Linked DNA regions of Formosa sp. Hel1_33_131. The protein of the gene in region 2 interacts with the protein of the main gene of each other region in a pairwise test. Links are inferred from orthologs where the notes say so. Each region holds a gene or a part of one and is shown on either strand. Other genes may lie near its edges. The genes, in order: FORMB_RS06500 and mrdA.

Region 1 (15,736 bases), 300 kb from region 2 along the record:
AGCATCCATTTTATCAACCTCAGATTGTGGAATCATGCGCCCATTAACAATATCATCTTTACCCATTTGCAACATCTCTTTCTGCTCTTTTGTTAATTGTATGAAATCTTCCGATTTTGATTCTAAAATCTTATTAAATGCAGATAGTAACTCTTCACTGTTAATCGAGAGTAGTTTATCTATAATACTTTGTCTAATTTCTTCTATATGTGTCATAATCAAAAACTATTTATATTGTAAATATAATAAAACTACATCAAAAATAATGTTTGGATTATTACTAGACGTTTTATTTTCATCATCGTAATTCAATCTAACTCCAAATAACCTACAACTCCATCTCCGGGACCACCCCATCAATAATAAGATGTCCTTCGGTCGCTTTTTGAATGGTTTCTACAGAAATTCCTGGTGCACGTTCTAAAAGTTTAAAACCGTCTTTTGTGACTTCTAAAACTGCTAAGTTGGTGACGATTTTTTTAACACATCCAACGCCCGTCAACGGAAGCGAACAACGTTTCAGAAGCTTCGACTCTCCTTTTTTATTGGTGTGCATCATCGCTACAATAATATTTTCGGCACTGGCAACCAAATCCATCGCACCGCCCATCCCTTTGACCATATAGCCTGGGATTTTCCAATTGGCAATGTCTCCATTTTCTGAAACTTCCATCGCCCCTAAAATTGTGAGGTGTACATGCTTTCCACGAATCATAGAAAAACTGGTGGCGGAATCAAAAAAACTAGCGCCGTCAAGGGTCGTAATGGTTTGTTTTCCTGCGTTGATCAGATCGGCATCTTCTTCTCCTTCAAAAGGAAAGGGTCCCATCCCTAGGACACCATTTTCACTTTGAAACTCAACTTCAATATCCTCGCGAACAAAGTTGGCAACGAGTGTTGGAATCCCAATACCAAGATTTACATAATATCCGTTTTGGACTTCTTGTGCGATGCGTTTAGCAATACCATTTTTGTCTAACATGCTTATGATTTTTGTCTTAGAGTTCGTTTTTCAATGCGTTTTTCGTAATCTTTTCCTTGGAAAATGCGTTGTACAAAAATTCCAGGAATGTGAATTTGATTGGGATCGAGAGATCCAACGGGTACTAATTCTTCAACCTCAGCTACCGTAATGGTCGCCGCTCCACACATGTTTGGATTAAAATTTCTTGCGGTGCCTTTAAATATTAAATTCCCTGCGGCATCGCCTTTCCATGCTTTCACAAAAGAAAATTCGGCCTTAAAAGCAGTCTCTAAAACATACATCTTTCCATCAAACTCGCGGGTCTCTTTGCCTTCGGCAACTTCGGTTCCATAACCTGCTGGTGTATAAATGGCTGGAAACCCTGCTTGTGCAGCACGGCAGCGTTCTGCCAAAGTACCTTGTGGAATCAGTTCTACATCCAATTCGCCTGAAAGCATTTGGCGTTCAAACTCGTCATTTTCGCCAACATAGGACGAAATCATTTTCTTAATTTGGTGTTTTTGGAGTAATAATCCAAGTCCAAAATCATCAACTCCTGCATTGTTTGAAATACAGGTGAGGTCCTTAATGTCCATGGCGACTAGTTCAGAAATTGCGTTTTCAGGTATTCCACACAATCCAAAACCACCGAGCATTAAGGTCATTCCGTTGGAGACGCCGTCGAGGGCTTCTTTTACGTCTGCTACTTGTTTATTTATCATGGTTTTAATTTAGGATAAAAAAGTACAAAAAATATTTTATTAATTGAACGATTTCACTAGAAATCGATGTCTGGCGTAATTGTAGTGGTGTCAACAGGGATCGGATCGCCCTCTTCAAGGATGGGCTCACACTCTACTTCAATGGTGAGGTCCTCGGGCGCCACAAAATCTTCTATTGAAATTCCTAATTCCTCAACTGTATAACAGCTTCGCATGTAATTTGCCCAGATAGGAAGTGCCATAGCAGCACCCTGTCCATAAGTGATTGATTTAAAATGAGTGGCTCGGTCTTCTCCACCTACCCATACACCAGTGACCAAATTGGGAACCATTCCCATAAACCAGCCATCACTTTGATTTTGTGTAGTCCCTGTTTTTCCAGCAATTGGATTTGTAAATTCATAAGGGTAACCTGTGACAATTTCTTTATAGACCGGTACATTTTTAAGCGCCGAATGGCGCAAACGTTGCCCGGAACCAAATTGTGTGACTCCTTCCATCAATTTAACCGTCACATACGCCACTTCTTTACTAAGAACATCTTTTGTTTCTGGAGCGTATTGGTAAAGTATCGTTCCGTTTTTATCTTCTATTTGAGTGACCATAACGGGAGTCGTATAAACGCCTTGATTTGCAAAGGTGGAGTATGCTGCCACCATTTCGTACACACTTAAGTCAGGGGTTCCGAGTGCAATTGAAGGCACTGCGGGAATGTTTTGTTCTACTCCTAAACTGCGGGCTAAATTGATGACGGGTTGTGGCCCAATTTCGTTCATCAAGCGTGCTGTAATGGTATTTCTAGAATTTGCCAAAGCCGACTTCAGAGTTTCAAATCCTCCATAGTTACCCCCTGAGTTTTTAGGCGACCACGGCTTCATGTTTCCATATTTCATGGCTTCAATCGTGATTTGAGATTTTGGAAAGGTATCACAAGGAGACAAGTGCAATTGATCAATGGCGGCTGCATACACAAAAGGCTTAAAGGTGGATCCTACTTGACGCTTGCCTTGTTTGGCCATGTCGTATTGGAAGTGCTTGTAATTCACGCCTCCAACCCATGCTTTTACGTGCCCTGTTTGAGGTTCCATGGACAACATTCCTGTTCTTAAAATGGACTTATAATAACGCATCGAATCTATGGGCGTCATGATGGTATCTATTTCATTGGTTTTAGCGGTCCATGAAAATATTTTCATGGGAACAGGTTTCTTAAAGGAGGCTTTAATTTCCTCAGTAGATTTTTTTAGATCGTACTTCATTTTACGCCACCGTTCGGAACGGCGCATACTTGTCTCTAACAGGCTCTTAATTTCTTCTGGTTCTAAATCCAGAAAGGGGGCGGTTCGATTTCGTCTTGGCGTATTTTGAACAAAAAACTCCGCTTGTAAATTGGCCATATGCTCCTTAGTCGCGGTTTCTGCAAAAGTCTGCATACGCGCGTCTATTGTGGTATAAATTTTCAGACCGTCTTTATAGATGTTATATTTATCTCCATTGGGTTTTGTGTTTTGTGGGGTGTTGACCCATTCTTTCATGAATCCTCGAAGGTAGGCTCTAAAATAGGTAGCAATCCCTTCCCGATGTGATTCTGGAGAATAGTTGAGTCCTAAAGGCAATTGTTGTAACGAGTCTTTAATGGTTTCTTCAAGAAATCCGTATTTAGCCATTTGGCTTAACACGACGTTTCGGCGGTTTTTGGTGCCTACAGGGTTGGATGTTGGACGCGGATTATAAAGCGATGAATTTTTAAACATTCCCACTAACATCGCAGATTCGTTAAGTGTTAAATCTATAGGTTCTTTTCCAAAATAAATTCTAGATGCCGATCGAATTCCGTCGGCTTGGTTTCCGAAATCATAGATGTTAAAATATTGAGCAATAATTTCTTCTTTGGTGTATTGGCGTTCTAAGCGTGTGGCAATCACCCACTCTTTGATTTTTTGAATCGCCGTTTCTAGTTTGTTTTTAGACCTGACGCCTACAAATAATTGACGTGCTAATTGTTGGGAAATTGTACTCGCGCCGCCGCGTTTCCCTAAAAATGCAAACGCTCGTAAAGTGCCTCGCGCATCAATTCCTGCATGGTCAAAATACCGCACATCCTCGGTCGCAATAAGAGCATCTACAAGATGCTTGGGCAATTCACTAAATGCGACAGGCGTTCTGTTGTCTTCATAATAAAACTTACCAAGGGTTTGCCCATCCGATGAAATGATTTCAGTGGCTAAATTGGTTCGTGGGTTTTCTAAGGCAGTGGTGTCTGGCATGTCGCCAAAAAGCCCAAAAGAGGCCGAAAGAAAAATGAGGGCAATCCCTAAAACAGCTGCTAAAAAACACATCCAAAACCAACGAATGGGTTTTGAAAAATCAAGAGATGCTGCCTTTTTTTTTGCCATAATATCTATTTATTTGGAGATTCAATACTAAAACCGACATCAATAATTCCTTCGAGTTGAGCAACTCCATTCGGCTCTCCCCGATGGCGCATTGCTTGTTGAATCTGTATTTTATAGCTGCCTTCTTCACTAAACACAAAAGAATCGTCAAAACCTTTGAACCAAAGTTTATGTTCTTTTACAGATGTAAATCCAGAACCTAGAAGTTCCCCGTTTGGTTTCGCCATGAGATACTCTAAAGTGTCTTTTGTCACTTTTCCGTTTGGGTAATCTAACTCGACGATCAAGAATAAATTACTAAATTTATAATCAGTGGTCGTTCTTAAATTAACGAATAAGTTATAAGGGTTTATAGTGTCGGGGGCTATAAAATCGTAACTAATTACTTGTTGTTTATCCCAACGGTCTGAAATAGATGTATAGCGGTCAAACGCTTTGTTTTGCTGACATGAGAATGCTACAAAAGCAAAAAGAAGGACCCATAATACTGATTTACTTTGCATTGTTATTTTGAGGTCTAGGTTTTCTGTTATTTCTATTGTTCCGGTTGTTGTTTTTACGTCTGTTGTTGTTTTTACGCTTTTGATTTTTAGGGGCGTCAAATCGTGTTAAACTGTCTTGACCTACAACGTTTTCAAAATCTGCTTTAGTATCTTCAACTAATTCGACTGCATAATCTTCTAAACTCGCAACCTTTTGGTTTTTAGTATTCAGAGCAATAATCTCGTTGGCCTGAGTGGTGGTTAGTTTGTGCCAATTCATCCATTCTCCTTCGTAAGCATACCACATATGTCCTTTGAAAATATCTGTTTTTTGACAAACAGCGGTCCCTTTTTCTGTTCTTAGTTTGACTTCTGTTTTTGGAAATGCTTTTAAAGCATCTAAATAGGAGTCCAATTCATAGTTTAAACAACACTTTAATTTCCCACACTGCCCTGCTAATTTTAAAGGGTTTAAGGACAGTTGTTGGTAACGCGCTGCGGAGGTGTTTACCGATCTAAAATCGGTCAACCACGTTGAGCAACATAATTCGCGCCCACAAGACCCAATGCCTCCAAGTCGCGCTGCTTCTTGTCGCAAGCCTACTTGTTTCATTTCGATGCGGGTTCTGAATTCTCTTGCAAATAATTTGATGAGTTCTCTAAAATCTACCCGTTCATCGGCTGTATAATAAAAGGTCGCCTTGCTGGCATCCCCTTGAAATTCAATGTCAGAAATTTTCATTTTTAACCTAAGGTCAATCGCAAATTGTCTTGCTTTGACTTTCATGGCATCTTCTTTGTCTCTGGCTTCAATCCAGATGTCAATATCTCTTTGAGAAGCTTTTCGGTAAATTTTAAAAACTTCTTCTGGGTTTTCAGAAATTTTCTTTCGTTTCATTTGAACCTTTACCAATTCACCCGAAAGGGTCACCATGCCAATATCATGTCCAGAAGCGGCTTGAGTTGCCACTACATCTCCGATACTTAGGGTTAAATTTTCGGTGTTTTTATAATATACTTTCCGTCCATTTTTAAAACGAACCTCTACCCAATTAAAAGGAGTTGCGCCATTGGGGAGGGTCATGTTCGCAAGCCAATCAAAAACCGTTAGCTTATTGCAGCTATCTGTTCCACATGTTCCATTATTTTTACAGCCTTTTGGCTGACCGTCTTTCCCTGTTGAACAGCTTGTACATCCCATAATTTATATATATTGAATTTGTCAATGCATGAGCATTACAAATGCGTGTTAACTCTATGATCTAAAACGTAAATATAAGATTATTTAAGGACTTAAAAAATGAGGTGAGCGCTATTTTCTGAACTTATGAAAACTTAAGCGGTTCTCTTAAATTTAAGAATGCTAGGGCTTAGCGAGTGTCGCAAAAATATTTCTCAAATCTTTTTTGTAAGGCAAATGATCTGCACGGCCTTTTTTGAAAATATCATTGCTATTGCCTTGTCCTTTTCGGAGTGCTTTTTGCTCTTCATACGACATGTGGATGGTGGCTATACAATTCGAAGAACAGCAGTTTTCCATGCTTTCTTTACAAGAATCACATTGAATAAAAAGTAAATGACAGGCATCATTGGCACAATTCACATGAATGTCTGCGGGTGCGCCACACTGGTGACAGCTCGCAATGACATCGTCCGAGATTTTTTCGGCACGGCGCTGATCAAACACAAAATTCTTTCCAATAAACTTATTTTCAATTTTTGCATTCCCAACTTGTCGGGCATAGTTAATAATCCCACCTTCCAATTGGTATACATTTTTAAAGCCTTTATGCTTGTAATAGGCACTGGCTTTTTCACAACGGATTCCTCCAGTACAGTACATCACCAATTTTTTGGTTTCTTTATGATCCTTGAGGTCTTCTTCTATTAAATCCAAAGATTCTCTAAAGGTATCCACGTCAGGAGTGACGGCATTTTTAAAATGACCGATTTCACTTTCATAGTGGTTTCGCATGTCCACTACCACCGTGTTTTCATCTTCAATCAATGCATTGAATTCTGAAGCGTTCACGTGTATCCCTATGTCTGAAGGGTCAAAAGTGTCGTCGTTCAAACCGTCTGAAACAATCTTATCACGCACTTTGACTTTTAGTTTTAAAAACGAAAATAAGTCGTGTTCAATCGCGACGTTCAGACGGACATTTTCTAGAAAATCAATGGTGTCTAAATGGGTTTTAAACGCCTCAAAGTTATCGGCAGGAACTGAAAGCTGTGCGTTAATCCCTTCTTGTGCGACATAAATCCGCCCTAAGACATCCATACGATTCCAAGATAGAAATAAGTGGTTTCTTAACAACTCGGTGTTGTTGATTTTCGAATATTTGTAGAAAGAGATCGTCAAGCGTTCTTTGCCTGCCTGTTGGATGAGGTCCGCTCTTTCAATATTGCTTAACGTATTGTACAGTTGCATGCTATACTAATTTTTAAGTTTATACTAATTGAACTGCAAAGGTACTCATTTTTAGAATACCTCAGTAAAAGAGGGTTAGAAAGCGTTTCATAAATATTACAAAAAGGTTCGTTAAAATTTTCAAACTTTCCAAAAGATATCTTATTTTAGCAAGAAGAAAGAACTAGATACAAAAAGACTTATGAGCAGCGAAAAAGATGCAAAATTAAAAGCCCTCCAGCTTACGTTAGACAAACTTGACAAAGCGTATGGCAAAGGCACCGTAATGAGAATGAGTGACGCCCCTGTGGTGGATGTGGAGGTTACCTCTTCAGGATCTTTAGGATTGGACATCGCCTTGGGCGTTGGAGGTTATCCAAGAGGTCGTGTGATTGAGATCTATGGTCCTGAGTCTTCAGGTAAAACAACCATGACCTTACATGCAATTGCTGAGACCCAAAAAGCGGGTGGTATTGCAGCTTTTATTGATGCAGAACACGCCTTTGACCGTTTTTACGCTCAAAACTTAGGAATTGATATTGACAACCTTATTATTTCTCAGCCCGATAATGGCGAGCAAGCTCTTGAAATCGCCGATAATTTAGTGCGTTCTGGAGCCATTGATATGGTGGTGATTGATTCTGTAGCGGCATTGACTCCAAAAAGTGAAATTGAAGGAGAAATGGGCGATTCTAAAATGGGACTTCATGCCCGTTTGATGTCTCAAGCTTTAAGAAAACTAACAGGGTCTATTAGTAAAACTAAATGTACGATGATTTTTATTAACCAATTGCGTGAAAAGATTGGTGTGATGTTCGGGAATCCTGAAACGACTACGGGTGGTAACGCCTTAAAGTTTTATGCTTCTATTCGTTTAGACATTCGTCGTTCGACACAAATAAAGGACAGTGATGGAAATGTTTTAGGAAATAAAACACGTGTGAAAGTTGTGAAAAACAAAGTGGCACCGCCGTTCCGATTGGCAGAATTTGACATTATGTATGGTCAAGGCGTTTCTAAAGTAGGAGAGATTTTAGATGTGGCTGTAGAACATGAGATTGTTAAGAAAAGTGGCTCATGGTTTAGTTATGAAGATACAAAACTGGGGCAAGGTCGTGATGCTGTAAAGCAAATGATCAAAGACAATCCAGAATTGATGGATGAGCTAGAAGCTAAGATAAAAGTAGTTTTGAAAGGAGAGGCTTAAAAAAAATAGCTTAATTTAAGGAGGCTGTATAAAAAGTAGAAAAACTGTCATTCTGAACCTGCCTGACGGTAGGCAGGTTTATTTCAGAATCTCAAAATGTTGAAAAACAATAATGATGAGAAGCTGAAACGAGTTCAGCTTGACAAGAAAAAAAACTTTTCAGACAGCCTCTTTTTTATGCCTTTAAATCTGCTTCCAAAGAATTTGAAATGAGACTAAAAACTTCTTCGCTTAGTTCCTTAGTGTCCTCAATTTCTAAGTGTTCTGTAGAGATGGTTGGGTGTACTTGTACCCGCATTTTTCCAGGACTTCCACTAAAAAAAGTATAAGACAAGCGTTTTTTATTGTCAAAAAATGTCATGGGTACTAAAGGTACTTTGTGATTGATTGCCAATCGGAATGCCCCTGCTTTAAAGCGGTCTAAAACAACGGACTCTTCTGGTACGCCTCCTTCTGGAAAAATACAAATACTAGAGCCTTGTTTGATGCGGTTTTGAGCACGTATAAAAACTGCTTTTCGGCTTTCTGGACTGCTGCGATCGACTAAAATACAGGTGCGTTTGTAAAAGAATCCAAAAATTGGAATTTTAGCCAATTCTTTTTTACCTATAAACACAAAGGGGTGGTTCTTAAACGCTACCAACATCAGCATGATGTCTGCCATGGAGGTGTGGTTGGCTACAAACACATAACTCTGCCCTTTGACGAGGGGCTCTGAGTGTTTCACGGTCCAAAAATACCCCATTCCGACAAGGATGCACTTGGCCCAAATGCGCGCAAGCCTGAAAAACATGGGGTACCATTTTTGTTTTAATACGGACAAAAACAAAAAAGGAAACATGATGAGAATTGGCAATGTGACTAGCATATAGAACCAAATTCTGTACAAAACCCATAACGGATATTTTATAATTTTCATGAAATTCAAAACTACTAAAAAAATTGAGCCGTTGGACAAAAAAATGATTTTACTGCTATTCAGAAAAAACAGAACGCTAATTTAGGGATGTTTTCAGTTAAAATTGACGCCTATCTAGCCGCAATTAAATAATTTTTGCTACATTTATCTCGGATTTAGACCTCAAATCTGATTCTTCTATTAACCAATTCAACTTTCAAGTAAGATATTAAGTGACTGTAGTTACGCAGCGGTGTATGTATGCGGTGTTTTTAAAAATGAAACGTTTTGCGATTCAGCCTAAATAGACTATATAGAAACCATTTTTTTTAAATAAAGTGAAATGAAAATTCATGAGAAATACACAGAAGCTTTAAAAACATTTACCGGATTTATAACTGTTTTCGAATGGGCGCAGAGAGTAAGTGAACTTTATCCCGATTTGTTGGTAAAAGCTGAAAAAGAAGCTCAAGCTCAGAAACAAAATACAACGGGTTTACGCGAAATTGCTGCAAGAATTTCATCACGTTTATCATCGGGTAATTTTAAAAATGTATTAATCGATGATGGCGAACGTCCACGCAAAGTGAAATACATAACTGTTGAAGAACAGCAAAGCAATCAAGAAAAAGAATTAAATGATGATATTGAGCCAATAACACGTATTGAAATAATCAATCAAGCTAAAGACAAGTTGAAAATTTTTGAGATTTACCGTTTAGATGAATTTAAAAATATTCAAAAAGCTTTTAAAGATTATTTTAGTTTAGACTTCGAACTTGACCATGCAAAAGCACTTTTGGGTAAAGAAAATCAAGGTAGTCATCATCCTGACAATATTCAATTATTGTTGAAATACCATAATGGTAAAAAGAATAATAATTCATGGGAACGCTTCGACCTTGAAGCGCAAGAAAACTATATCAAAGATTCTATTAAGTTGCAAAGTAACGTGGCCGATAGCTTTGATATTAAATTAGACAACACAATACTTTCTCAACTTTTAAGCCGCTTAAAAGCTGTATTTTAACGAGCCCATCTCCGTAAAGTTTGACTGCGTCGAATCTTTGATTTCCTGACTTAGCGGGACATAAAAAAATATTAAATACGTGGCTCAAAGTCGGAGACTTTGCAACTGGGGGGACTTTGCAAATCGAAAAATCAATCCATATCAATTTTGTTTAGATGCTTCCAACTCATTAAGTTACCATAGGCTAAATGATCGCTTTCATTCCCCGCATACACTAAATAGGAATTCTCTTTTGAATTGTCCGATAATTTATTCCAATAATTCATGTGTTTAAAGTGTTCCTTTTGATAGGTTTTACTGGATTTTATTTCAATAGGAATTAGCGAATTTGCTTTTTCTATAATGCAGTCTATTTCTTTGCCATGATGATCTCTCCAAAAATAAAGATTGGAGGTTTTTGCATTATTGAAACGCTTTTTTAGGAGTTCCGTTAGAATAAAATTTTCAAATAAATTCCCTTTTGCAAAGTGCATGTCTAATTCATTCACAGAGTTTATTTGCAATAAATTACAGGCCAAACCCGTATCGTAAAAATAAAGTTTTGGGCGTTTGACGAGGCGTTTATTGAAATTTTTATGATGTGGTTTTAGGGTATAAATAATATAACTTGCTTCTAAAATAGACAGCCATTCTTTTGCTGTATTGCTGGCAATACCTACATCCGATGCTAAAGAATCAATATTTAGAAGCTGCCCAATTCTACCAGCACATAAGCTTAAAAAACGACTAAAATTTGATAAGTTCCCTATGTTTTTGATGCTTCTGACGTCTCTCTCTACATAGGTTTGTATGTAATCTGAGTAGAATAGTTCTGGGGGAATGCCTCTGTCATAAATTCTTGGATACATTCCTTTAAACACAAATTCTAACGGATTTTCATTCCAATGGTTAGAGTCTTTCAATTCATCGGTAGAAAAGGGTAGTAATTTTAGAATGCCCGTTCTGCCAGCCAAGGTTTGATTTACTTTTTCTAACAACAAAAAATTTTGAGAACCTGAAAGCACAAATTTTATAGCGCTGTTTTCGTCGATTATTCCCTGTAGATATGAAAACAGTTCTGGGACGTTTTGTATTTCATCAAAAATGGCGCCTTTAGAATAGTTGCTTAAAAAACTTTTGGGGTCCTCTTGTGCTCTTTGTCTAATATCTGGCGTTTCTAATAATACATAAGGCAACTCTTTAAAAACATCTTTTATTAAGGTTGTTTTACCAGATTGTCTAGGGCCCGTAACTGTTATAATCTGATAATAGTTACTAATCTCTAAAAGTTTCTTTGTGATTTCTCTTTGTATCATGCAGCAAAGTTACAAAAAACTGTACAATTATGCAATTGAATTGCAAAACTGTACAGTTTTGGATGTGTTGTTTTTCTTTTGTTGATGGTGTTGGCAAGTAAAAAAGCGCTAAACCGTTACACGAATCACAAAATTTTAGAAGCACCTTTTTTGAAGTTATTATAAAAGTTTGTACATTGAACTGAAATTTAGACCCCCAAATCGCAATCTTCACAATCAATAGAACCGAGAAAGCGATTATCCCTGATCCACAAAGTTTGACTGCGTAGAATCTTCGATTTACTGACTTAACAGAACATAAAAAAATGACAAATAAAACGATTGATATAAATGAATTCATAATAAGAAAATATGTGGAATCACTGCGGTCAGAAAATATTGATATTCGAGAACAAATTGATATTGGATACTCCTATGATGGAAAAATAGTAATCCTAAATGAAATTAGACCTGTCTGGAATGACCCAAAAAAGAAAGAGCAATTTGGATTTGCAAAAATTCGATATTACAAATCAAGAAATAAATGGAGTTTATTTTGGATGAGAGCAAGTGGAAAATGGGAGATTTACGAGCCATTTCCAGAATCTTCTCACTTAGAAAAAATAATAGAAATTATAAAAGAAGATAAATACAGTTGCTTTTTTGGATGATCCTAAACAAAATATCGTTAAAAATATCGCACAAGAATTAGATTGTGGATTTGACTGCTATTACAATTCAAAAACAAATGAAATTATAGCAATCCCAAGCTTTTCGCAATTTTTGGACGAGGAGCATTTTAAAGAAGCTTTTCAAACCGATTTACAAAAAATTAAAAAGAGTCCGTCGGATTTTATAAAATTTGAAGCCTTGAGAGGTTTTGAGTCATTTAAAATTATGGAATTATTTGTTGGTCAGATAACTGATAAAAAACTTAAAACAGAGTTGAAAACTATTTTGACGAGTAAGAAGCCATTTCAGAATTTTAAACATAAAATCGACCAGTCTAATTTCAGACAAAGTTGGTTTGAATTTAAACAAAATGTGCTGGAACAAATAGTAGAGCGTCAATTAGACAGTGGCATAGCACCTAGATAGAACCCCCACACTCAAAACTCCTAAAAATATTGAGGGATTGCCTCAAAAAAAGTACCTTTGCTTTTCATTCGGATAAAAAATAGAAAATGGCAAGAATTTTAACAGGCGTACAGAGTACAGGCACCCCGCACTTAGGAAATATTTTAGGTGCAATTGTTCCTGCAATTGAAATGAGTAACGACCCAAAAAACGATTCTTATCTATTTATTGCCGATATGCATTCGCTCACTCAAATTAAAGATGCGAACACACTGCGACAAAACACCTATGCCACGGCCGCTACTTGGTTGGCGTTTGGCTTGGACATCCAAAAAACAGTCTTTTACAGACAAAGCGATGTACCGCAAGTCACGGAGTTGTCTTGGTATTTAAGCTGCTTTTTTCCGTTTTCTCGATTGGAATTAGCCCACAGTTTCAAAGACAAGGCAGACCGCTTGGAAGATGTGAATGGCGGGTTGTTCACCTACCCAATGTTGATGGCTGCAGACATCTTGCTGTACGATGCCAATATTATTCCTGTGGGGAAAGACCAGCTCCAACACATTGAAATGACCCGAGATGTGGCCTCTAGAGTGCACTCTAAAATAGGCGAGGTTTTTGTCATCCCTGAAGCTAAAATTCAAAAAGAAAACATGCTCATCCCAGGACTGGATGGACAAAAAATGAGCAAGAGTAAAGGCAATGTCATTGATATTTTTCAAACGGATAAAGCCTTGCGAAAACAAATCATGTCCATTCAAACCGATAGCACAGCGCTTGAAGCTCCAAAAGATTGGGCAAGCTGTAATTGTTTTGCCATTTATAAGCTCGTAGCTTCAGAGGCGCAAATAACGGAGATGAAACAAAACTACGAAGCAGGTGGTTATGGCTATGGCCATGCAAAACAGGCGTTGTTTGAACTGATATGTGAGCGATTCTCCGAACCAAGAGAGCGTTTCAATTATTATATGTCCAACCTAGAAGAAATAGACCAAGCCCTCTCCATAGGCGCTAAAAAAGCCGCCGCTGTGGCTGATGCTGTTTTAGCACGTGTTCGTGAGAAAATAGGCTACTAAACCAACTCAAATTGTTTTCCGGGCAGGGGTCGAGAAACACCTTTTAATTCCAGATTTAATAATAAATAAGCCGCTTTAGAGGTGGGCATTTCGCATGCGATCGCTATAATATCCAAGACAGAGGTTCCTTCTTTTTTTAAATAGTTATAAATAATTTTCTCGTCGGAATCGAGTTCTACAAACAACTTTTTTTGGATCACTTTTTTTTGGGTTTCGAGCGACCAGTTTAGGATATAAGGAATGTCTGCTGGATTAGAAACCAAATGTGCGTTTTTAGTTTTAATCAAATTCAGACAGCCTTGACTTTGACTGTCCGTAATGCGTCCGGGAAGCGCAAACACCTCTCTATTGTAATCAAGAGCCATCGTCGCTGTAGCCAAACTCCCTCCTTTCTCAGCAGATTCAATCACAATTGTGGCCTCACTCAATCCTGCAATAAGACGGTTGCGTTTTAAAAAATTAGAAGGATCCATCATCGCTGTACTCCAAAAATCGGTTACAAACCCGCCTTGGTTTTCTATCAAATTTCGATATTTGAGATGTTGTTTTGGATACGTATTTTGAAGGCCTTGCGCCATACAGCCCACCGTTTGCAGTTGGTGTTTTAATGCTGCTTTATGCGCCGCAATATCTGTTCCATACGCAAATCCAGATACAATAATGGGGTTGAAAACCGCGAGGGTTTCAATTATTTTTTCACACTGCGCCAGCCCATAAGTCGTGATTTTTCGGGTGCCAACAACACTAATAATGGGCTGTTTGTCCCAGTCAATACTTCCTTTTTGAAACAACACAATGGGGCCATCAATACAGTGTTTTAGTTTAAACGGATAGTTAGAATCTTCAAAATACAACCCTTGAATCGATTGTTTTTCTATAAAATCAAGCTCTTTTTCGGCCGCTTTGAGATATTTGGAGACACTGATATTTTTGATGGTATGCGTGCCGATGCCTTCAATTTTCAAAAGGTTGACTTTGGATTCTTTAAAAACCGCTTCGGGGCTTCCACAGTGATGAATCAGTTTTTTGGCGGTAATATCACCAATATTGGGCACGGCCTGCAAGGCGAGGGCGTACAGTAATTGAGGCGTGTTCATAGCATTTTCGATTTGAGCTTTTGGGCAATAAGCTGTTCAAAAGTAATGAATTTTTCATTTCATTGGTTGCCTTAAATTCAAGCTTTAACAGACTCCCTTTTTTATTTTGTTATTTTTCTATAAATTTGTTAGAAGAAAAACGAATTATACATTAATCAAGCCCACAATGATAAAATCAGGAAATCCCGCCCTCAGCAAAAAAAGTTTTGAAAACTTAAAATCTACCTCAAATGAAGTGATGACCCTTGATGGTGCCGTAAATAAAACCGCTATTAGTATGGGAATCTTATTGTTTGCGGCCTATTATACCTATAGCAATGCGATTATGGATTATGTGCTTATTGGCTCTATTGGAGGCTTGGTCGTCGCGATTGTAACGATCTTTAAAAAAGAATGGTCACCGATTACGGTTCCAATCTATGCGGTTTTAGAAGGATTGGCACTTGGTGGAATTTCTAAAATGTATGCAGATGCATTTGAACCTGGCATTGTTCCTCAAGCCATTTCACTTACTTTAGGAATTTTGTTTGCGCTTTTATTCGCTTACAAAACAAAAATAATCCGAGCAACAGAGAATTTTAAATTAGGCGTATTTGCAGCAACCGCTGGGATTGGTGTGGTCTATTTAATTAGTTTTTTAATGAGTATGTTTGGAGGGAGCGGTTTGCCAATTATGGATCCTACAAATGCCTCCATGTTAAGCATTGGTTTTTCTCTTTTTGTGGTCGTTATCGCCTCCTTAAATTTAGTGATGGATTTTGACTTCATTGAACAAGGCGCGGCGAATGGCGCTCCAAAATACATGGAATGGTATGGAGCGTTTGGGTTGTTGGTAACACTTATCTGGTTGTACCTTGAAATACTCAAATTGCTTGGAAAACTGAGCTCTCGAAAATAAAAACTTTGATATTATAAAAAAAAGACTTTTTTATGATGAAAAATTTTCTAACTTTGAATTTATGCAACTAAGTCAGTACATCAGCGATTTACTATACCGCTATGAATGCGTTACACTCCCTCACTTTGGAGCGTTTTTATCGCATCCAATATCGGCGAGAATTAATGAGGCTACGAGTGATTTTTATCCGCCACAGAAACAGTTG
Region 2 (15,700 bases):
AGTATGAAAAGGTAAAGATTGAGCATCTTCAGTTCCTACTGATTCATACAGTCCAATAGAAAATTTTTCTCCGGCCCAAGAGGAATCTGCTGCATACACATCAACAGATATAGTAACACTTTCTGTATTGGCAGGAATAGTCATTTCAGGACTAAAAATCCAATTGTCAGGTGTTAATGCTGTAAGAGTATCATTGTGAAATGATTCTGAGAAAAACGCTATCGTAACTGGGTCAAGCTCACTTTCGGCTGCATTCATGGCTTGGAAACCAAAAGTATCCCCGTCAGCATCAATAACTAGATAGTCCGCTGTTGCATAATCATCACAATCTGTAGACCATAATGGGTCTTGTGAATAGCTAAAAAACCCTACTAATAGGGCTAATAAAGTAATTTTTTTCATAATATTTTGTTTATTGATTAAGGAGTAAAGTTAAACAAAATAAATAAATAAAACAAAAATAATGTAACATTAAGGCTTTCGTTTTGAGGTTTTTGTTAAATAAATAGCAGTTTTGATCTATTAAATTAATAATGTTCTATTAAACATAAAGATTCAATAATCAGCATTTCGCAGTTTCAATTATTTAACGTATTTCTAAGAAACAATACGTTTTATATGTGTAATTTTGGATTTCAATGAAGACTGTTTGAAGAAAATTGAAACCATAAAAAAACCAATCACTTATGAGATGGAGCTTTTCGAAAAGAAATTTCGATTGTCCATGTCCAGTCGGGTGGCACTTCTGAACCGTATTACGCATTATATTGTCAACCGCAAGGGAAAACAAATGCGTCCTATGTTTGTGTTTTTGACGGCTAAGATGATTTCCAATGGGGAAGTGAGCGAACGCACCTACAGAGGAGCATCCGTGCTTGAATTGATTCACACCGCTACTTTGGTGCATGACGATGTGGTGGATGAAAGCGACCGTCGCCGTGGTTTTTTCTCCATAAATGCGCTTTGGAAAAATAAGATTGCCGTTTTGGTAGGCGATTTTTTATTATCAAAAGGGCTTTTGTTGTGTATTGATAATAATGATTTTGACCTCTTAAAAATAATCTCAGTAGCCGTTCGTGAAATGAGCGAAGGCGAGTTGTTGCAAATCGAAAAAGCCAGAAACCTAGACATTACCGAAGCCATCTATTACGAAATAATTCGTCAAAAAACAGCCACGCTTATTGCCGCCTGTTGTAGTTTGGGTGCCGCCTCCGTGAAACCCCTTTCTGAAGAGGTGGAAACGATGCGTAAATTTGGAGAGCTTATTGGAATGGCGTTTCAAATAAAAGATGACTTGTTTGATTACGGTACCCAACAAATTGGGAAACCTACGGGAATTGATATCAAAGAACAGAAAATGACGCTTCCACTTATATATGTGTTGAACCACTGTTCTAAAAAAGAAAAAAGTTGGTTAATTAACTCTGTTAAAAATCACAACAAAGACTCCAAACGTGTGAAAGAAGTGATTGCTTTTGTAAAAGACAATGGCGGTTTGGACTATGCGGTGTCAAAGATGAAAGCATTTCAGGAGCAGGCTTTAAAATTACTCGAACCGTTCCCAGAATCGCCTTACAAAAAATCTCTGATTTTGATGGTGAACTACGTCATTGAAAGAAATAAGTAAGGGGACTAAAGCCCTAGGTGTTTTACTGCGGGACTTCCAAATTCATAGCCATAAGCCCTCCATGAACTGGGTTCGCTTTCATACTTCCAAACAACATCGCCATCAGGGGTGACTTCCCACATTCCAAAATCACCTTCACAAATGAGCGTGTTTCCATTGCCCAATCGGTCCGCTCCCGAAATTCTTACAAAGTGCAGTTCTTCATCCGTAAAGCTCCATACAGTTGTGGGTTCGTTGTTGGTATTAGGCAGCAATGAATAAGGTTCAGGAAGCCTCATTTCATAAACAGTAGATTGTTGCAATCCGTCAGGACCGGAATTACCATAAATCAACATATTGCCTGCTCCAGGGACTCCGTTTTTTAATAAATTAGGAAAGTGATTGCTGTAAAACGTTCGCGTTCCAGATGAATTGTTATAGGCCATAGGGTTTCCAAAACGGTACAGCAAATCGCCGCCTTTGTTGTAATTTCCACCGGAGTTACTGCTTGCTTCATTGATTGTGGTGCTGTGGTCGACAGCCCACACCTCACTAAAGAAATTGACACTTATATAGACAACATCTTTGACAGCGTCGTAACTGAGGCCATTAGCATGCATAAAGTCTCCGCTAGGCTTTAAATTATAGTTGATATTGATGCGTTGTGGGTTGTCTGATATTGCGCCGTAATTAGGGGCATTGGAATCATGTTCTTGAACAATATGATCCCAGCTGCGCCATTCCCATTCCACTTGATTGGTATTGGGATTGACTTCGATTAATGTTTCTACATAAACGTTTGAATCAAAATCGACTCCAGCAGCTTGTACTTCAGCAGCATCAATTTCCTCCCAGACTAAAAAAATCACATTTCCATTTGGCAACATTTCAACGTCATGGTGTCCGATGTCGTTTCCGTTGACGTAATCGTAACTCCAGGCTTCAGTTCCAGCTTCGTCAAAAATTTTGACAACACCTCCATAGCCTCCAAAGTTAACAACCGGATCGGATCGTTTAAACATTCCAATGCTTTTTCCATCGGGTAACAGTTCAAAATCGTTTCCAAGATTTGTTTCAAAGTTCCATTCATAAAGCGTATTCCCTTGTTTGTCTACTAAAAGGGATGTTGTTCTTCCGCTTTTAACAAGTAAACTTAGATGGTCATGAATTTTTTCGGAATCATACACTAGAACGTTATCCGTTAAAATAACTTCGGGTTCAGGGGGCGTAATTTCTGTGTCGTCTTTACAGCTAAAACTCAAGAGGATAAACAGAAAAGTAATTGGGGCTTTACATTTCATGATCCAAAAATAAACAAAAATGTGTAATGTATCTAACTTAATTCTTGTATTTTTATGAGCCCGAAAAAAATCTTTTAAAAAAAGCATTTAATTTGATATCAAAAGCCACCATAGATCAAGTATTTGACACTGCCCGTGTAGAGGAAGTGATCGGCGATTTTGTGCAATTAAAAAAATCGGGAAGTAACTTTAAAGGTTTAAGCCCTTTTAGTGAAGAACGCACCCCAAGTTTTATGGTGTCTCCTGTAAAACAAATTTGGAAAGATTTTTCAACAGGAAAAGGAGGAACCTCCGTTTCATTCTTAATGGAACATGAGCATTTCACCTATCCTGAAGCCATCAAATATTTAGCTCGAAAATATAACATTGAAATTGAGGAAACCGTACAGTCGGATTCTGATAAAGAAGCCGCCGGAGAACGTGAAAGTATGTATTTGGTCAGTGAGTACGCGAGAACCTATTTTCATAATACACTGCTTAAAACCGATGCTGGAAAAGCGATTGGCCTTAGTTATTTTAAGGAACGTGGATTTACTGAAGAGACGATCAAAGATTTTCAGTTGGGGTATTCTACGGATGCTTGGAGTGGATTGACAGATTCAGCGCTTAAAAAAGGGTATCAGTTAAAATATTTAGAAAGCACGGGTCTTTCGATTGTGAAAGAAACCAAACAGTTTGACCGTTTCAAAGGGCGGGTGATGTTTCCCATTCATAGCATGTCTGGACGGGTACTTGGATTTGGTGGAAGAATTTTGGCTAAGAACGAAAAAGCAGCCAAATATCTCAACTCTCCAGAGAGTGATATTTATCACAAAAGTAAAGTCTTATATGGAATTTACTATGCCAAACAAACGATCGCCAAAGAAGATAATTGTTATTTGGTAGAAGGCTATACCGATGTGATTCAATTCCATCAGAAAGGGATTAAAAATGTGGTGTCCTCTTCGGGAACTGCTTTGACGCCTGACCAAATTCGATTGATCAATCGCTTGACAAAAAACATTACAGTCCTGTTTGATGGCGATCCCGCAGGAATAAGAGCCGCACTTCGTGGGATCGATTTGATTTTGGAGCAAGGCATGAATGTCAAAATTTGCACCTTTCCAGAAGGTGAAGATCCGGACAGTTTTGCAAAACAAAATACGCTTGAAGAATTACAAGCCTATCTAAAAGAAAACGCAAAGGATTTTATTGCTTATAAAGCATCTTTGTTGATGGAAGAAGCGCAAAATGATCCAGTGGCAAAAGCCAATTTGATTCGGGACATGGTCACCAGTATTTCTAAAGTGACCGATAACATTCAACGTGAAATTTATGTGCGGGAGTGTTCTCGTATTATGGACATTAGCGAAGGAGTGCTTTTTAGTACACTGGCGCAGATGGGAAAAAAAGCGGAGAATGACGCCAACAAATCTTACAATCAAAAACAAAAAGCATTTGAAGTTGTCAAATCCACAGCAGCACCCATAAAAGTGGACATTCAGTACGAGCTGGAACAAAAAATCATTGAAATATTACTCTTATACGGAAGTCGAAAAGAGTCTTTCGAAGATTTAATTTTGAAAGAAAACGACAAAGGAGCATTGGCGCTCGAACCCGTCATTCATGAGGTTAAAGTTTTTGAGAAAATATTTCTGGATTTACAAGAGGATGAAATGCAGTTTACCAATGAGAATTTCAAAACGCTTTATTATACGATTATCGACAGTTTAAACCAGACAGAAGATTTTGTGATTGAATCTTTTGTGAATCATTTAGATCCTGTGTTAGCATCCGATGTGACTGATATTTTGATGAATGAAGAACGCTACAATCTTCATAATTGGGAGAAAAATAATATTTTTCCAAAACAAAAAGATGTGAGTATTGCGCAGTTGGTCAGTGAAACAATTTTGACTTTGCGTTGTTTTTTAATCGACCGAAAAGTGGATGAAATCAAACAAGATACGCAGGATGAAGTGGACCACAGAACGCTTTTGGAAGATGTGTTGAATTACTCCAATTTAAAAATGTTGTTATCCAGAAAACTGAGTCGCGTCCTCTAAACGTTATTTGTTCTGACGTCCGTGATCGATCAATTCGACAAGATTTGAAACATTTAATTTTTTCATCAAACGCAGTTTATAAGTACTCACGGTTTTTTCATTGATGTTCAATTGATCCGCAATGTCTTTGTTTCTTTTCCCAGAAGATATGAGCTTCAAAACTTCCACTTCACGGGTCGAAAGTTTCTTGTACAAATTCATGGTTCCGAGATTATTTTTTTCAAAGGTAAGACTCTCCGCAAGTTCCTTACTGACATAAATACCTCCTTTAAACACCTTTAGAATGGCGCGTTTGATGGTAGAGGTGGTCACCGTTTTAGAGAGATAACCAGAAGCCCCTGCTTTGATCGCGCTGATCGCATAAATATCCTCTGGATGTGTGCTAAAAATAATCACACTTACATCGTTAAATTCTTTTTTTATCGTACGAAGCACCGTGATTCCATTGATGTCCGGAAGGTCCATAGTCATGAGAACGATGTCTGTATTGGATTTTTTGAGATAGTCTAAAAGTTGCTTTGCAGAGTTTGCGGTGTTTACAATTTTAATATCTGCTGAGTTCTCAAACAACACACGAATCCCATAGCTTACAATGGGTTGATGATCTGCAACGAGGACTCGAATCATGTTATTTTATTTTAAGTTTTGAGGAATTTCACAGACAGGGATGGGGTTCATTTTATGTTTATTGGCCGCATTGTAGCGTGAATAAATTTCAAGAACCGTACGTTCTCTGCCTTCAAAATCGTCCACTGTTTTTCCGTTTTCAACCTCCTTCATAGCCCATTCCAATTCGGGATACGAAGCCCCAATTTGGTCTTCGTCACTTCGGGAGTCCCCAAACAAACCATCACTTGGTGCTGCGGTTAAGATGCTTTCAGGGATTTCTAAAGCCCTTCCTAAATCGTACACTTCCGATTTTAAGAGGTCTGCAATTGGGCTGAGGTCCACGCCGCCATCTCCATATTTTGTATAAAATCCAACGCCAAAATCTTCCACTTTATTTCCGGTTCCAGCCACTAGTTTTCCTAAAAGTCCCGCATAGTAATAAAGAGTGGTCATTCGCAACCGTGCTCTCGAATTTGCCAATGCCATATCGACCATGATTGTGCTGCCTTCCAAATCAATTTCAGATTTAAAACTTTCAAAAACGGGTGTTAAATCAACCCGAGTGGACTGTACATTTGGAAACCTATTTTTCAGTTGTTCGATGTGTTCCTGAGCTCTTGACACATGACTTTCTGTTTGGTGAATGGGCATTTCTAAACACATCACATCCAGTCCCGTGAGGGCACAAAGTGTTGAGGTCACTGCAGAATCCACCCCGCCAGAAACGCCAACCACAAAACCACTGACCTTTGCGTTTTCGGCATAGGTTTTTAACCATTCTACAATATGGGGTGTCACTGATTTTGTGTTCATAGATTTCATTTTTTTGATAGTGACACAAAAGTAAACTATTCTAGATAATTTATTTTTATCTAGGTAAAGATAATACACTTAAAAGACAATTCATTGGTTAGTTTTTCGTTTGTTAATTTAGTGAAGTTATTCGCTATGTTTAAAAGTGAGAGATTGATGATGCGCCTTTAATTTTTAATATAATCAAACCCCTTATCCAAAATAGATTAATTACTTTTGCCATTCAATTGGTATTAAACTTATAATTTGAAATTCAACAGTACGCAATCAACCTCATTCTCGGTCTTAAAAACCATTGTTTTTTTGTTGGTTATTTGTGTATTTTCATGTCAAAATTCATCAAAAGTTGAAAAAGAAATATCTGGAATTGTTCTGAATTTAAACATTGAACGATTCGATCAGTTGTTTGCGACTTCAGCACCTTCGGAGCTTCCAGCTTTAAAACAAAACTATCCGTTTTTATTTTCCAAAAGATATGCAGACTCTGTATGGGTTCAACGTATGAGCGATCCAATTCAGCAGCTTCAAAATAAAGCGGTAGACAGTGTTTTTGAAGATTTCTCTAGTATTGAATCTGAAATAATAAGCTTTTATCAGCACCTTAAATATTATAACAAAGCACTCAAAACACCACGGCTAATTACGGTACTTTCTGATGTTGATTACCGTAATAAAGTGGTCGTTACAGATTCTATTGTGCTTATTGCATTAGACACTTATCTTGGAGCAGAGCATGAATTTTATGCAAGTTTTTATGATTACATCAAACAAAATTTAAATAAGGATCAAATTGTTTCAGACTTGGCAACGGCTTATGCAGAGCAATTGATTTACCAACCCAAACGGGCCACGTTTCTAGAAGAAATGATTTACTATGGGAAGCAATTGTATTTGAAAGATCTTTTGATTCCATTTAAAGATAACAATCAAAAAATAGGTTATTCTTCAGCGCAATATGAATGGGCAGAAGAGAATGAGTTTTATATATGGCAGTACTTTGTTGAAAAGGAATTGTTGTATGAAACGGATCGAAAATTACTGTCACGGTTTATCATACCCGCTCCTTTTTCTCGATTTAATTTGGAATTGGACAGTGAGTCGCCAGGTCGGCTCGGTCAATATATAGGATGGCAAATTGTAAAATCCTATATGGAAAACAACGAAACCCCTTTACTTCAAATGCTTCAAATGGAAGCAACAGAGATTTTTAACAACGCAAAATTTAAACCAAAAAAATAATGGCAACCCATACTTCAAAGATAGAAATGACCGTAGAATTAGACGAAAATCGCGTGCCAGAAAATTTATTTTGGACGGCTCAAGATGGAGGAGTTGCTAATGAAGAAGCCAAGGCCATGATGTTGTCTGTGTGGGATCAAAAAAAACAGGAAACCCTTCGTATTGATTTGTGGACCAAAGACATGCCAGTGGATGAAATGAAATTATTTTTTCATCAAACATTGGTGACCATGAGTGACACCTATTTACGTGCGACTCAAGATGAGAAAATGACCGCTACGATGAAAGATTTCTGTGATTATTTCGCTGAGAAATTAGAACTTGTAAAGAAGTAAATTACCATTCATTTAAGCGGTTGGAATCTAGTTTTAAAAAGATAAAAACCAAGATTGTAAACGCCCAAAGTCCTGACCCTCCATAACTAAAAAAGGGTAAGGGAATTCCAATGGTCGGAATGAGTCCCATTACCATCCCAATATTAATTAAAAAGTGGACAAACAGAATACTTGCGACGCTGTAGCCATAGACCCTGCTAAATTGTGATTTCTGCTGTTCTGATAGATATACAATGCGTAGAATCAACAACACAAATAGTAGAATAACGGCACTACTTCCAAAGAATCCCCATTCTTCACCAACGGTACTAAAGATATAATCGGTGTGTTGTTCTGGCACAAATTTTCCTTTGGTACGTGTGCCATCCATAAAACCTTTTCCAAACGTGCCTCCAGATCGAATTGCTTTCTCCGACTCATTTAGGTTGTAAGAAATATTGCGCTTCATGGCTTGCAGTTTTTCGGGATCTTTTTCCAAGCGAAGCCAAAGTCCAATACGATCTTGTTGGTGGTTTTGAAGAACGTTATTATAGGCCCATTGCACCCCAAAACTCAATCCAATACTACAGATTAATACCGCCAGTACACCTCCTATTTTTTTCTTTTTACGTTTAAAAAATAGCTGATATATGAAAAGTAGTACCGCCATTGAGAGACATACTGCTGTTGCAGAAAACTTTAAAGTCGCAATGCCTAAAAATGCTACAAACACTGCAAATAATAGGTAGTACTGAGGAATGCCTTCTCTGTAAAACACAAAAAATAAACTTCCAAAAACGAGGGTGCTTCCCGCATCATTTTGTAACAGAATTAAACCTGCTGGGATACCGACTAAGAAGGCTGCTCTTATCTGGTCTTTTTGTTCTTTGATGTTGGTTTGCAGGTCGCTAATATACTTTGCTAGGGCCAAGGCCGTGGCGAATTTGGCAAATTCACTTGGCTGTAAAGTCATCCCCCCAAAATCATACCAAGAGATCGCCCCATTAATTTGCTTTCCGAAAATAAATAAACCGATTAGAGAAAGAATGGATCCGAGGTAAATGATGCTCGCAAAGCGTTCGTAAAACTTAGCATCGACGGATAAAATCAATATAATTAAGATAATAGAACCTATGATAAAAATCAGTTGTTTGCCGTAGGGCTTGCTAATGTCAAAGTAGGATGTAAACTCACCCGCCGCAGAGGCGGATAAAATATTGAAATACCCAAATATAACCAGTGCTGTAAAAATAATTACAGCCATCCAATCTAATTGAAAACTATTGGCGCGATTCAGGTTCATTTATCATTTATTTTAAAAGGTTTGCCGCTGTAAGGTTTAAGGTATTCGTCTTCTAAACTTTTTTCGAGAACCAATTTTTCCATGCGTTTTAAGGTGACTTCTCCTTTTATGTATTTTTCAATCATCAAACTGGCTATACGTCCTGCCCAACGGGAACCGTAATATCCGTTTTCAACCAGAATGGCAATCGCAATTTTAGGATTATCTTTTGGAGCAAAAGCCACAAATATGGAATGGTCTGTGAGTTGTTGCCGTACTCCGTCAATTTTGGTGAAATTTTCGGCGGTGCCTGTTTTACCGCAAATTTCTATTCCCGGAACTTTCAGAAAACTGGCAGTTCCTTTTTTATAGACATCGTGCATTCCTTCAATAATAGGATCAAAATAGCCAGGATTAATGGACGTTTGTTTGGGGGTTGTAAAGTTAGGATTCATCTCTTCACCCTCAATAGATTTTAGGATGTGAGGGGTGTAATAATAGCCTTTATTCGCAATGGCGGCAGTCATATTTGCCAATTGAATGGGCGTCACTAAAATCTCACCCTGACCAATCGCATTAGAAATGATGGTGGTAGCACCCCATTGAAAATCGGGATACCATTGGTCATAATAATTTCCATCAGGAATGTTTCCTTTTTTTCCTACCGATAAATCATTTCCCAAAAAATTCCCTAAACCGAAACTTTTTATATGACTGCTCCAGATGTCCATGGACTCAGAAGCATCACTATATTTTTCAACAGTCGTTCTGAAAGCCATCGCAAAATAAGAGTTACACGAATAACTAATTCCAGAATCTAGATTTCTGAATCCACCCCCACAATGGCACTGCATGACGCGTTTGTTTTTTCCATAGATGTATTTTCCCGAACAAATAATATTTGTTTTTGGAGTGATAGCATTTTCTTGTAAAGCGGTTAATGCCACTAACAATTTAAAAGGCGACCCTGGGACATGCATTCTTGTGAGACCTTTATCGATTAAAGGCCGATGAATGGAATCTAAATATAGCTTGGTGTAGTTTTTGGAGCGTTGGCGGCCGACTAATAAGTTTGGATTGTAAGAAGGTGCGGAGACAAGACTTAATATTTCGCCTGTACTTGGTTCAATGGCAACAATCCCTCCAATTTTGTTTTGCATCAGTAATTCCCCATAGGCCTGAAGCTCAGAATCAATGGTAATTTTAATGTCTTTTCCAGGCACTGGAAGTGTGTCAAACGCCTCGTCTTTATAGGCGCCAATATCTCTGTTGTAAATATCTTTTTGGATGTATTTCACCCCTTTAATCCCTCTGAGTATTTTTTCATAAGAAATTTCGACGCCTTGCTTTCCAATCAAATCACCAAGACGGTAGTAGGAATCCTTTGCAATTTCACTCGTATTTGCCTCAGCGATGTAGCCTAATACATTGGCACCAATGGAGGTTTGATAATCTCTTACGGACCTTTTTTGAATATAAAACCCTTTGAATTTTCTTAATTTTTCAGAGAGAAAAGCATAGTCTTCTTTTGAAAGGTGTGCTAAAAACACCGACGGTAATCGGGGCGAATAGCGCTTGGCGCGGTTGTAATATTTAAGAAAATTGGGCTTGTCAATTTTTAAAAGCTTACAAAACATAAGCGTATCTAAAGTCTCGACTTCTCTAGGAATCACCATCACGTCATAACTCGGTTGATTGGCCACCAAAAGACTGTCATTTCGATCGTAGATATAGCCGCGTTTTGGGTAATGAAACACTTTGCGAATGGCGTTGTCATTATCCATATCGAAGGCATCGGCAGTGTAAATTTGCAAATAAAACAAACGTCCAACAAAGCTAATCCCCGTTAGAATAACCAATCCAAAAAGCAGTACTTTTCTCATGTTTCTTTTTTGCTAAATAGTGATGAAAAGAGTAAACAAAGTATCAATGTAAAAATGCTGGAATACAAGGCTTGTTCAATGATTAATGCTATTTTATTTTCATCAAACAAAACAAGAGAAAATAAAATGAAATGATGAATTACGATGAGGAATAAAAAGTAAACCAAGCGTTGACTAAAGCCAGTGTTGCTAAATTTTATTGCTTGATAATCATACGCTGCTCCAAATGAAAACTTCAGAAAAAGTGGTCGGATGTAGGCAATAGCCACACTTGCTGCTGCGTGCATTCCTCCAGAATCTAAAAATATATCGATAGACAATCCTAACAAAAAGCTCACGAAAATAAACAACAAGCGATTGTTTACAATGGGGTATAACAATATAAAAATGACATAGACATAAGGATTCAGGTCTCCTAAAAAATTGATATTACTACAGACAACGACCTGAAATATAACCAGTCCTATAAAACTTAAAATAGTTTTCAATACACTATTATTCATCGGAAAGATTTAAGGCTTCTAGCTCGTTAATATCTGTATTTTTTATAATGTAAACATGCTCCAGATTTTTCATGTCATTAAACAATTTGACATCAATAATATAAAGGTCTTCTGTATCATTGAGCCGGTAAGAATTAATGCTTCCAACAGGAATGTTAGGAGGGAAGGTTGAGGAGTATCCACTAGTGACAATCGTATCTCCGACAGTCAATTCTACAAGGTCTTGTACGTCTTTTAGTTGTGCTATTTCTGGAGATTTACCATCCCAACTCAAAATCCCAAAATAATTTGTTTTTTGTAATTTCACATTAATCCGACTGTTTGTATTTAAAATTGATAACACCCTAGAATAGTTTTTAGAGGTAGCGTCAATGATTCCCACAATACCTTTGGAAGTAATCACGCCATAATCTTCTTTAATACTGTCGCTTCGCCCTTTGTTAAGAGTTAAATAATTATTGGGAAGAGAAAAGCTGTTTTTATAAACCAGACTTGGGTGCAAGTCGTATTTGTATTCCAAAACAGAATCGACGGGAACAGAATCCTCATGACTAAAAACCATCATTTTCAAGCGGCTATTTTCCTCTAGAAGTAATTGGTTCTCCTTTTTTAAATTGAAATATTGAGTGACGCCATGAAACGTGCCGTAGATACTCCCGGTTATTTGATTGGAAGAATTCAGGAATTTACTGCGGTGATACTCATGCGATTGAATCGTGAGTGAAAAGGCATAAGAAAACAACAACAAAAACAAGACAAATGTTTTGTTTTTAATGAAGAAATTAAAAAGTTGTTGCATTACTTAAGTTCTATTTTATCAAGACACTTTTATACTTCGCAATATTTTTTAGAACAATTCCAGTTCCTCTAACAACGGCTCTTAGCGGATCTTCCGCAATATAAACAGGCAAGTCTGTTTTTTGAGACAATCGTTTGTCCAAACCTCTTAACATCGATCCACCACCTGCAAGATAGATGCCTGTGTTGTAAATATCAGCCGCCAGTTCTGGAGGTGTTTGTGAGAGGGTTTCCATCACGGAATCTTCAATTCTAAGAATCGATTTGTCCAATGCTTTCGAAATTTCTCGGTGCGTAATTTGAACCTGTTTTGGTTTTCCTGTCAACAAATCTCGCCCTTGAACGTTCATTTCATCTGGCGGAATTTCTAAATCTTCCGTCGCGGCACCAATTTGTATTTTTATTTTTTCTGCGGTGCGATCTCCAACATATAGGTTATGTTGTGTACGCATATAATATATGATATCATTTGTAAAGACATCTCCTGCTACTTTTACGGATTTGTCACAGACAATACCTCCGAGAGCAATCACAGCAATTTCGGTAGTTCCACCACCAATGTCCACAATCATATTTCCTTTTGGTTGCATGATATCCACTCCAATCCCAATAGCCGCAGCCATTGGTTCATGAATTAAATACACTTCTTTACCGTTCACACGTTCAGCCGATTCTTTTACCGCACGCATTTCTACTTCGGTAATCCCCGAAGGAATACAAATCACCATTCTCAGAGAGGGTGTGAATAATTTATTCTTTAGTGCTGGAATACTTTTGATAAACAAACTTATCATTTGTTCAGACGCATCAAAATCTGCAATAACACCATCTTTCAGGGGGCGAATTGTTTTGATGTTTTCATGCGTTTTTCCTTGCATCAAGTTGGCTTCTTTACCGACCGCAATAATTTTTCCAGAGACACGGTCTCTAGCAACAATGGAAGGGCTGTCAATCACAACTTTGTCATTGTGAATAATTAAAGTGTTGGCGGTGCCTAAATCGATGGCTATTTCTTCTGTCAAGAAGTCAAAAAATCCCATATGCTATAAAAAATTTATCAAAAATATTAAAGTAATATGCTGTTTTGTAAATGTACTAAAATAAACTTGAGTTTGAAAATAGCTTTTACGTAAATAATTTAGTGTTTAAAATGACGTGTTTTTGTAAACACCATCGCTACATTGTTGGCGTTGCAATAATCAATACTCAACTGATCTTTAATGGAGCCTCCCGGTTGGATGACGGCTGTAATTCCTGCATTTTTTGCAATTTCCACACAATCAGGAAATGGGAAAAAAGCATCACTTGCCATCACGGCACCGTTCAATTTGAAATCAAATGAATTCGCTTTATGGATGGCTTGATTTAAAGCATCGACACGACTTGTTTGTCCCGTTCCACTCGCAAATAATTGTTTGTTTTTGGCTAAAACAATAGTATTTGACTTGGTGTGTTTGCATATTTTAGAAGCGAATAATAAATCTTCAATCTCACTTTCAATTGGGGTCGCAGTAGTTGCGTTTTCCAAGATCTTTCGCTCATCGGTAATCATGTTTTTCTCCTGAACTAAGACACCATTCAAACAACTTCTTACACCAGTTTCGGGTAAATCAACCGTATTTTGAATTAATAAAATTCTATTCTTTTTTCCTTTTAAAAGCGTTTCTGCTTCTGTACTGAAAGAAGGTGCAATGACCACTTCACAAAATAAACCGTGAATTTCCTCAGCAGTCGCCAAGTCAATCTCGCTGTTAGAAATTAAGACACCACCAAAAGCCGATACAGGATCTCCTGCCAAGGCATCTACATACGCTTGATGGATGGTCTCTCGTTGTGCAACACCACAGGCATTGTTGTGTTTTAAAATGGCAAACGTTGGTTTTTCATCATGAAATTCATTCATTAGGTTCACAGCGGCATCCACATCCAATAGGTTGTTGTAGCTCAATTCTTTTCCGTGAAGCTTCGTAAACATGGCTTCAAAATCGCCAAAGAAATAGCCTTTTTGATGTGGGTTTTCTCCGTAACGAAGTACTTTGCCTTCGGTTTCACTAATTTTTAAAACAACCTCTTCTTTTTCGCTATTGAAATAATTAAAAATAGAACTGTCGTAATGCGATGACACATTAAAGGATTTGGTAGCAAAGCGTTTGCGGTCTTCAATTGAAATGCGTCCTTCGTCCTCAGAAATGAGTCCTAAGAATTCAGCATAATCGTCTACAGACGATACACAGATTACATCTTTATAATTTTTGGCGGCGGCACGAATTAATGAAATCCCACCGATGTCAATTTTTTCAATAATATCGTCATTGCTAGCACCTGATGCGACTGTTTTTTCAAATGGATACAGATCCACAATAACAGCATCGATTTGAGGAATTGAAAACGAATTCATTTCTTCCACATCTTGTGCATTGTCTTGACGGTTTAAGATCCCACCAAATATTTTTGGATGCAAGGTTTTTACACGTCCTCCAAGAATAGAAGGGTAGTCTGTGATCTCTTCTGCGGGTACGACCTTAATTCCTAAGTCGTTAATAAATTTTTGAGTGCCTCCAGTGGAGTAGATGGTCACACCTTGTGCGTTGAGTTTTTCAACAATGGGTGCGAGTCCCTCTTTGCTAAATACGGATATTAAGGCGGATTTGATTGTTTTGCTTTGGCTCATTTGGAAGTCTAAAAATTAAAAAACAAAAGTAGGCAATTATCACAGAAAAATGGAGTCGAAATTCCTCTAAAAAAAAGGTTTTTTTTAACGAATCCCTAGAGTTGTTAACAACTACATAAGCGTAGCAACCGATTGGCACACAAATTCTAAGAAATGTTCATCAGCATCTGTAAATGGGTCAGCTGTACTAGAATCAATATCTATTTGCCCTATGTTTTGACCATTGACAAACAAAGGGACTACAATTTCAGATTTCACATTGATGTTACAAGCAATATAATTATCCTGTGCTTTCACATCGGGAACCACAAAATTTTCATTGCTTAGGGCGACTTGCCCGCAAATCCCTTTACCAAACGGGATGATTGTATGGTCTGTAGGAGTTCCTGAATAAGGACCAAGTTTCAACTCTTCCTTGTCTCCATTTTTAAAATAAAACCCAACCCAATCATAATGAGGTATTTCCGTTTTTAATAAATCACAGATCAATTGCAAGCTGTGATCCTTTGAACTAGAATCTGAAATTATGGCTGTTATTTTAGGTTTTAAAACATCAAAAGTCATGAAAAATAATTTTTGTAAAAATACCATTTCTGCGTTTAATCCTATTAAATTGAATTAATTTTTCTGTACTCA

Evidence for each region.
Region 1: the proteins of mrdA (region 2) and FORMB_RS06500 interact in binary tests that used the Escherichia coli proteins (3 or more experiments, as listed by UniProt). The link is inferred for Formosa sp. Hel1_33_131 from one-to-one orthologs.

What each region holds. Positions count from the first base shown.
Region 1 is NZ_CP017260.1:1,412,291-1,428,026, reverse strand. The notes cover bases 1,413-4,448. They hold FORMB_RS06500 (penicillin-binding protein 1A), read right to left. Parts: upstream 4,083-4,448; coding sequence 1,743-4,082; downstream 1,413-1,742. Other genes in these bases: FORMB_RS06495 (gliding motility lipoprotein GldH), read right to left, coding at 4,088-4,448; FORMB_RS06505 (CoA transferase subunit A), read right to left, coding at 1,413-1,686. Also shown: FORMB_RS06515 (hypothetical protein), read right to left, coding at 1-216; FORMB_RS06510 (3-oxoacid CoA-transferase subunit B), read right to left, coding at 329-982; more of FORMB_RS06505, read right to left, coding at 985-1,412; more of FORMB_RS06495, read right to left, coding at 4,449-4,585; FORMB_RS06490 (PSP1 domain-containing protein), read right to left, coding at 4,575-5,765; oxygen-dependent tRNA uridine(34) hydroxylase TrhO, read right to left, coding at 5,928-6,995; recombinase RecA, read left to right, coding at 7,177-8,181; FORMB_RS06475 (lysophospholipid acyltransferase family protein), read right to left, coding at 8,357-9,100; FORMB_RS06470 (hypothetical protein), read left to right, coding at 9,423-10,109; FORMB_RS06465 (ATP-binding protein), read right to left, coding at 10,241-11,404; FORMB_RS06460 (DUF3024 domain-containing protein), read left to right, coding at 11,710-12,054; FORMB_RS06455 (UPF0158 family protein), read left to right, coding at 12,047-12,481; trpS (tryptophan--tRNA ligase), read left to right, coding at 12,568-13,536; DNA-processing protein DprA, read right to left, coding at 13,533-14,633; FORMB_RS06440 (Bax inhibitor-1/YccA family protein), read left to right, coding at 14,800-15,531; FORMB_RS06435 (SPOR domain-containing protein), read left to right, coding at 15,593-15,736. UniProt on the Escherichia coli protein: Cell wall formation. Synthesis of cross-linked peptidoglycan from the lipid intermediates.
Region 2 is NZ_CP017260.1:1,713,157-1,728,856, forward strand. The notes cover bases 8,660-11,659. They hold mrdA (penicillin-binding protein 2), read right to left. Parts: upstream 11,093-11,659; coding sequence 9,227-11,092; downstream 8,660-9,226. Other genes in these bases: rodA (rod shape-determining protein RodA), read right to left, coding at 8,660-9,230; mreD (rod shape-determining protein MreD), read right to left, coding at 11,089-11,595; mreC (rod shape-determining protein MreC), read right to left, coding at 11,588-11,659. Also shown: FORMB_RS07725 (T9SS type A sorting domain-containing protein), read right to left, coding at 1-402; FORMB_RS07730 (polyprenyl synthetase family protein), read left to right, coding at 650-1,627; FORMB_RS07735 (aryl-sulfate sulfotransferase), read right to left, coding at 1,633-2,907; dnaG (DNA primase), read left to right, coding at 3,000-4,952; FORMB_RS07745 (response regulator), read right to left, coding at 4,956-5,579; nadE (NAD(+) synthase), read right to left, coding at 5,586-6,374; gliding motility lipoprotein GldB, read left to right, coding at 6,621-7,613; gliding motility protein GldC, read left to right, coding at 7,613-7,948; more of rodA, read right to left, coding at 7,950-8,659; more of mreC, read right to left, coding at 11,660-12,394; FORMB_RS07785 (rod shape-determining protein), read right to left, coding at 12,405-13,433; purH (bifunctional phosphoribosylaminoimidazolecarboxamide formyltransferase/IMP cyclohydrolase), read right to left, coding at 13,532-15,064; FORMB_RS07795 (GAF domain-containing protein), read right to left, coding at 15,176-15,628. UniProt on the Escherichia coli protein: Catalyzes cross-linking of the peptidoglycan cell wall. Responsible for the determination of the rod shape of the cell. Is probably required for lateral peptidoglycan synthesis and maintenance of the correct diameter during lateral and centripetal growth.